One region of the Paenarthrobacter sp. NCHU4564 genome, then DNA from elsewhere that is predicted to be linked to it. Evidence: predicted binding sites of a transcription regulator. Region 1 holds the regulator's gene; the other holds the start of a gene.

What was found. The regulator HspR, encoded in region 1, represses chaperone genes until heat shock. The targets are predictions, from matches to a motif close to AAGTTGAGTCNNNNNGACTCAACTT.
Region 2: a site for HspR is predicted at 1,712-1,736, ahead of clpB (ATP-dependent chaperone ClpB). Genes of this name have one in related genera too.

What each region holds. Positions count from the first base shown of each region.
Region 1 covers NZ_JBQLIS010000015.1:34,638-38,379, forward strand. The annotation lists gene ACSVIE_RS15145 (nucleotide exchange factor GrpE) at 1-414, shown strand, start outside; gene ACSVIE_RS15150 (DnaJ C-terminal domain-containing protein) at 504-1,472, shown strand; gene ACSVIE_RS15155 (heat shock protein transcriptional repressor HspR) at 1,483-1,914, shown strand; gene ACSVIE_RS15160 (HAD family hydrolase) at 1,929-2,621, shown strand; gene ACSVIE_RS15165 (MurR/RpiR family transcriptional regulator) at 2,634-3,539, opposite strand; gene ACSVIE_RS15170 (phosphoglycerate dehydrogenase) at 3,555-3,742, opposite strand, start outside.
Region 2 covers NZ_JBQLIS010000008.1:160,812-164,553, reverse strand. The annotation lists gene ACSVIE_RS10980 (sulfate/molybdate ABC transporter ATP-binding protein) at 1-573, shown strand, start outside; gene ACSVIE_RS10975 (MSMEG_1061 family FMN-dependent PPOX-type flavoprotein) at 986-1,603, opposite strand; gene clpB (ATP-dependent chaperone ClpB) at 1,776-3,742, shown strand, end outside.

The DNA.
Region 1 (3,742 bases):
GCCCAGGCAACGGAGCTCCGCAACGATCTCCTCCGCCTGCAGGCTGAGTACGTCAACTACCGCAAGCGCGTGGAACGGGACCGTGCCGTAGCAGGAGAAATGGCCGTCATCGGCGTCCTGAACTCGCTGCTCCCGGTGCTGGACGACGTCGACGCTGCACGCCAGCACGGTGACCTCGAGGACGGACCCTTCGCCGCCATCGCCACCAAGCTGGAGAACGCGCTGAAGACGTACGGACTCGAGCGCATCTCGGAAACGGGTGTCGAATTCGACCCCACCATTCACGAGGCACTCATCCAGCAGCCCGGCGAGGACATCGAGGTAGACACCGTCAGCCAGGTGCTGCGCTCCGGATACCGCTCAGGCGAGCGTGTCCTCCGTGCAGCCCAGGTGATTGTGGCTGTACCCGCGTAACAACTCATCGAGATGGCAGTTCGTGACAGTGTTTGAAGAGAACATTGGGACGAACTGCCATCTCGTTACCACAACGAAAGGAAACGCTCTTGGCCAGCCAGGACTGGGTTGAAAAGGATTTTTACGCGATCCTTGGTATCGCCAAGGACGCCTCCGACGCTGATATCAAAAAGGCTTACCGCAAGCTTGCCCGGCAGTACCACCCGGATACGAATGCCGGTGATGCTGCTGCGGAGAAGCGGTTCAAAGACATTTCCGAGGCCTACTCGGTGCTGTCGAGTCCTGAGGACCGGCAGCAGTACGACGCCATCCGCGCCATGGGTGGCGCCCGGTTCGCCCCTGGCGCGGGTGGACGCAGCGGTGCCGGCGCCAACGGAGGCTTCGAAGACCTGTTCGGTGGCTTGTTTGGCGGCGCGCGCCAGCCGGCCGGCGGCGGCGGTATCCCGCCCGAGTTCGCCGACCTGTTCGGCGGTGGCTTCGGAGGAGGGCCGGCCGGGTTCCAGCGTGCACCCCAGAAGGGCTCCGACCGGACCGCCACCACCTCCATCTCGTTCGCCGGTTCCATCAAGGGCACCACGGTCAGCCTGCGCGAGAGCAACGGCAATGTCATCGACGTCAAGATTCCGGCGGGCATCAAGGACGGCCAGAAGGTCCGCCAGCGCGGCAAGGGCAACGCCGGTCCCGCCGGAAACGGCGACCTCATCATCACGGTGAGCGTGAAGCCCCATGACTTCTTCCAGCGCGAAGGCGACAACATCCGCATCCATGTGCCGGTGACGTTTGCGGAGGCGGCGCTTGGCGCCACTATCGAGGCTCCAACGCTCGACGGCGACACCGTCAAGTTGCGTGTCCCGGCGGGCACACCCGCTGGCCGCACCCTGAGGGTCAAAGGCCGTGGCGTGAAGACATCGAAGGCGACCGGTGACCTTCTCGTGACGATCGACGTCGCCGTTCCCCAGAACCTGAGCAAGGAAGCGGAAGAGGCCGTCAAGGCGTTCGCTGCCGCCACCTCGGACGCGAACCCGCGTCAGGATCTGGCCGCGAAGGCCCGGCTGTAAGGAGGCGGTCATGGCAATCGACGTCAACCAGCCGATCTTTGTCATCTCCGTCGCCGCGGAGCTTGCCGACATGCATCCGCAGACGTTGCGCCAGTACGACCGCCTGGGCATCGTCTCGCCCAGCCGCGCCCCCGGCAAGTCCCGCCGCTATTCCCAGCATGACGTGGACAAACTGCGGGAGGTCCAGCGCCTCTCGCAGTCGGGGGTGTCCCTGGAGGGCATCAAACGCATTATGGAGCTCGAGAACCAAGTGGCGGCCCTGCAGTTCAAGGTTGCCGAACTGACTGAGGAGCTTTCACGGCGCAGGACCCCCTTGGATGCACGGATCTTCGCAGCTGGTGCTGCCGGTGACGTGGTCAGCCTTGCCCGCGGGCAGCGGCCGCGCCCCCGCTCGCAGGCCGTGGTGGTGTGGCGTCCGCGGTCGGGGGAGGGCCAACGATGAATCCCTATGCCGGGATGCCAACTCACCGTGACCAATTCTTTTCCACCTTCCTTGAGACATTCGGTTCCTGGCGTCCGGATGCCGTGATCTTCGATTGCGACGGCCTCCTGATGGACACCGAATCGCTGTGGACCCGCACACAGGAAATGGTGTGTGACCAACTCGGTATAGCCTTGGACAGGGAGCTGCGCCATCAATTGGTTGGTCTCCCTGCCAGCCGCATTGGGCCCCTCATGGCCCAGCGGGCGGGTGCCGAGCCGGCCTCTGTCATCAAGCAGCTGTTGGATGTCAATGAGCTCCTGGTGCTGGAATCGGGTCGCCCCATGCCCGGGGCCCGCGAAATCGTGGAGGCGATGGGGGCGAAGGTACCGCTGGCAGTCGCGAGCAACTCGGCCCGTCGCATCCTGGACGTGGCCATCTCCCGCAGTGGCTTCGAATCACAGTTCACGGCCACTGTTTCGGCTGAAGAGGTGGCGCAACCCAAGCCGGCCCCGGATGTCTACCTGGCCGCTGCGGAGGCGTTGGGTGCAGTCCCGGGGAAATGCGTCGCCTTCGAGGATTCCGAGGCCGGCGCCAAGGCCGCGGTGGCCGCAGGCATGAAAGTCATCGCCGTCCCACACATGGCAAGCCAGGAGCCGCTGGCCCATGCCTTTTGCGGATCCCTGGAATCGCGGGATCTGCTGGCTTGGGTAGCGGCTTGGAAGTAGGTGCCGAGGGAGCTACGAACTCCGGCGCGATTGCCGGATGCTGCTCTGGTAGGTGTCCTTAAGGTTCTTGACGGTCGCGTCATAGTGCCTTGTGGCGTAGGCGGCGTAGAGGATGTCGATGACCAGCAGCTGCCCCCATTTACTGGTGACCGACTCCCCGTAGAGTTCTCCGCCGCTCGGGGCCGTAGCCGTGAACAGTGCGATATCGGCGTGCTCCAACAGGGGAGAGCCTTCGGCGCCAGTGATGGCCAGGGTTGCCGCCCCACGTTGTTGGGCCAGATGGAGCGCTTCGATGATGGGCGTGCTTTGCCCCGAATCGCTGATACCAATCAAGAGATCACCCGGGGCAAGGATGGTCGCGAGCATGACCTGGATAGTGGTGTCCCGGTAGAGCATGCATTTCTTGCCTGCGCGGGTGAAGCGCATCACGGCCTCTTCGGCGGCGATGCTGGAGGACCCCATGCAGCAGAACACCAAGGTGTTGGCGGCGTCGATCATGTCTACGGCGCGCTGGATGGCTTCCACGTCCTGGCGCTGTCCCGTACGCCTCAGTGACTGGATGCTGCTGCGTTCAACCTTGCCGACGATGTCCTCGGGGGTGTCACCGCGGTTGACGCCCTCGTACACAACGTCCGACGCCGCAGGCTGCTCCTGGGTGGCAGCCTTGGATATGAAGGCCGCTTCGGCCAAACCCAGCAGCAGGGACTTGTAACCGTCCACGCCCAGCTCGCGCACGAAGCGCGAGACGGTCGATTCGCCAACGCCGGCGGCCAGCGCCAGTTCGGTGATGGTCATGGCCTGCGCGCGTTCGGGTGATTTCAGGACAGCTTCCGCCACAAGACGGAGCGACGGCGGAAGGTAAGGCAGCCGCGCCGAAATCCGGTGCAGCAGTCCGCCGTCGGTAAAGGTCTCCGTCATGTGGCAGTCTCCGGTCTAGTGCTGGTTGGCCAGGGCCTGAAGCAGGTTGTCCACGGCAGCCCAGGTGGCCCGGTCAACGCTTTCCCCAGTGTATCCACCGATGTGCGGGGTCGCGATGACATTCGGGTGCCCCACCAGGGGAGTGCGGCCGGGAGGCTCGGTTTCGAAAACATCGGTGGCGAGGAACGCCACGGCTCCCGATT
Region 2 (3,742 bases), on a different contig from region 1:
GACATCCATGCTGCGCCCTTGCTCCGCCGGGTCCTGAAACGCGTTCTTCAGGACAGGAAGGCCATCATCGTCACGCACGACGTCCTGGACGCCTACATGCTGGCGGACCGCGTGATAGTCGTGGAAAACGGTCGCATCGTGGAAGAGGGCCCGACGCGCCAGGTTCTGGAGCGCCCCAGAAGCCACTTCGCCGCCGGACTCGCCGGCCTCAATCTCGTCACCGGCGCCCTCAGCCGGGAGGGAATCACGACGCCGGATGGCCGGGTTTTCGCCGGACAGCACGATCCGGACTGGTCACCCGTGCCCGGCCAGGCAGGCGTGGCGGCGTTCCCGCCGTCGAGCGTTTCCGTTTTCCTCGGTGATGTCCACGGAAGCCCCCGCAATTCCTTCCCGGTGATCATTACGGACCTTGAGCCGCACGGCGACCAGATCCGGGTCCGGGCAGGCGCCGGTTTGGACGGCACGTTGTCCGCCGACATCACACCAGCGGCCTCGGCGGACCTCGGCCTTGCCCCCGGCATGGAGGTGCGGTTCGTGGTGAAGTCCGCGCTGGTGTCGGTGTACCCGGCGTGAGGCCTGGTCCCGATCTTCAACTGACGGAGACCGCCGGCACAACGCCGACGGCCCCCGCTCCCGTTTAGGGGATGTTGTGCCAGAACAGGCGGATAACATCAACGGCTAGCCGGATGATGTTGACCGCAAGGTTCCAGGCGCCCCTTGGTTCTTCACGTTTCCGCTTTGAATCCATGCCGACACCTCCTCCCAAAGGAACAGGCGCGGCTCGCACTGATAGTCGGCACAACAACGTTGCGGCCTACGTGCGTAGGGCCATAGACTCAAAGTGTGGCGTTTGAGGTTCTATGGCCCTCTTACCGCACCAATGAGCGAACCGCTCAGAACAAAGACCCGATGCCAGTCGGGTCTTTCGTTCGTTAACGGCACAGCAGGCTGTTGCCTGATGGTGCAAGCCTAGGGCAGGTTCCTGCTACTCCCGGTACATCCGCTCCGCGTAGGACGGCCCGTAGTAGGTCTCGAGATCTTCCAGCGGCGTCTCCGGCTGGGTGTACGCCTGGGCGAGCACCGCGATGCTGGGAAGGTCTTCGGTTTCCCACGTTTCCGGCTGCCACAGGCCGCTGCGCATGAAGGCCTTGCCGCAGTGGGTGAACACTTCCTCCACCGAAACCACGACGGCGGCACGCGGCCGGTGCCCCTTGACCACCATCTGATCGAAAAAGTCAGCGTCGCTGACCAGGCGGGCGGTGCCATTGATGCGGAGGGTGTCCGTGCGGCCGGGAACCACGGACAGGATGCCCACGTGCGGGTTCTCCAGGATGTTCCTGAAGCCGAAGGCTAGCTTGTTCCCGGGACGTTCCGGGATGGCAACGGTGGTGTCGTCCACCACGTGGATGAATCCCGGAGGATCGCCCTTGGGGGATGCATCCACGTGGCCTGCAGCATCGGACGTTGACAGGATGCAGAACGGGCTGGCTGCCAGCCACTGCCGGTCGAAACCGCTTAAGGTGGTGCGGACTTTGCGGCGGACCCTCTCCAACGGGGTGCCGATCAGCTCTTCGAGTTCGTGAGTGGTGGAAATCGGGTTCATGGCCCCAGCCTACGGCGCGGCGCAGGACCCAGGCCTTGCCTTTCTGCCCCTTTCATCTGGACAGGCGTTTCGCCCTCGGCAAACATGGAACGCAGTGGACGAAATCCAAAGTTGAGCGTAGTAGACTCAACTTTGAAATAAGTTTGGACTCACTCCAGGAAGGGAGCTCGCTTTGGACACCAAATTCACCACCAAGAGCCAGGAGGCCCTTTCTGCGGCCGCCATGAACGCCTCCACCGCAGGGAATCCGCAGGTGGAACCGGCGCACCTGCTCAAAGCGCTCATGGACCAGCGGGAAGGCGTTGCCGTGGCGCTGCTCCGTGCCACCGGCGCGGACCCGGACGCTGTGAGTGTGCAGGCAAGTTCCGCCATCAAGGCACTGCCTTCTTCCTCCGGCAGTTCCGTCCAGCAGGCGCAGCTGTCCCGCCCGACCCTGCAGGCCATCCAGGCCGCCCAAAACGAGGCCGACAAGCTCGGCGACTCCTTTGTCTCCACAGAGCACCTCCTGCTGGGGCTTTCGGCCGGAAGTGATGCGGTGGGCAAGTTGCTGCGCGACGCCGGAGCCTCCCACGAGGCGCTGCTCGCCGCACTGCCGGGTGTCCGCGGGGACCGCAAGGTCAATTCCCCGGATCCGGAGAACACCTTCCAGGCCCTGGAGAAGTTCGGCACTGACCTGACGGCTGTGGCGCGCTCGGGCAAGCTGGATCCGGTGATCGGCCGTGACAGCGAGATCCGCCGCGTGGTCCAGGTCCTCAGCCGCCGTACCAAGAACAACCCCGTCCTCATTGGTGAGCCAGGCGTTGGCAAGACAGCCGTCGTCGAAGGTTTGGCCCAGCGGATGGTGGCCGGAGACGTCCCGGAGAGCCTGCGCGGCAAGACGCTCATTGCCCTGGACCTTGCTTCCATGGTTGCCGGCGCAAAGTACCGCGGCGAATTCGAGGAGCGGCTCAAGGCCGTCCTGGAGGAAATCAAGAACTCCAACGGGCAGATCGTCACCTTCATCGATGAGATCCACACCGTAGTGGGCGCCGGTGCCACGGGTGAGAGCGCCATGGACGCAGGGAACATGCTCAAGCCCATGCTGGCCCGCGGTGAGCTCCGCTTGATCGGTGCCACCACCTTGGACGAGTACCGCGAGAACATCGAGAAGGACCCGGCCCTGGAGCGCCGGTTCCAGCAGGTCTTTGTTGGCGAACCCAGCGTGGAGGACACCATCGGTATCCTCCGCGGCCTGAAGGAGCGCTACGAGGCCCACCACAAGGTGGCTATTGCCGACTCCGCCCTGGTTGCGGCAGCCACACTGTCCAACCGCTACATCTCCGGCCGCCAGCTGCCGGACAAGGCCATCGACCTCGTGGATGAGGCTGCTTCCCGACTCCGCATGGAGATCGATTCCGCCCCGGAAGAGATCGACCAGCTGCGCCGCGCGGTGGACCGTCTGACCATGGAAGAGCTGGCCCTCCAAGGTGAGAGTGATCCTGCTTCCGTGGAACGGCTGGCTGCGCTCATGGCAGACATGGCGGACAAGAAGGAAGCCCTCGCGGCGTTGAATGCCCGTTGGGAAGCCGAGAAGGCGGGCCTGAACCGGGTTGGCGACCTCAAGGCCAAGATCGACGAGCTTCGCTCAGCGGCTGAAAAGCACCAGCGCGAAGGTGACCTCGAATCGGCGTCGCGCATTCTGTACGGCGAGCTGCCTGCGCTGGAACGTGAGCTCAACGCCGCAGCCGCGGAGGAATCCGCACGCAGCGATTCAGAACCCGAGCTCATGGTGGCCGAGGAAGTCACCGCGGACGATATCGCCGAGGTGATTTCGGCGTGGACCGGAATCCCCGCCGGCCGCATGCTGCAGGGCGAGTCGCAGAAGCTGCTGCATATGGAAGAGGAGCTTGGGAAGCGCCTGATTGGCCAGGCCAAGGCTGTGCAGGCCGTCTCCGATGCCGTTCGGCGCGCACGTGCGGGCATCAGCGATCCCAACCGCCCCACGGGGTCGTTCCTGTTCCTGGGCCCCACCGGCGTTGGCAAGACCGAGCTGGCCAAAGCCTTGGCTGATTTCCTCTTTGACGACGAACGCGCCATGATCCGGATCGACATGTCCGAGTATGGCGAAAAGCACTCGGTGGCCCGCCTGGTGGGTGCCCC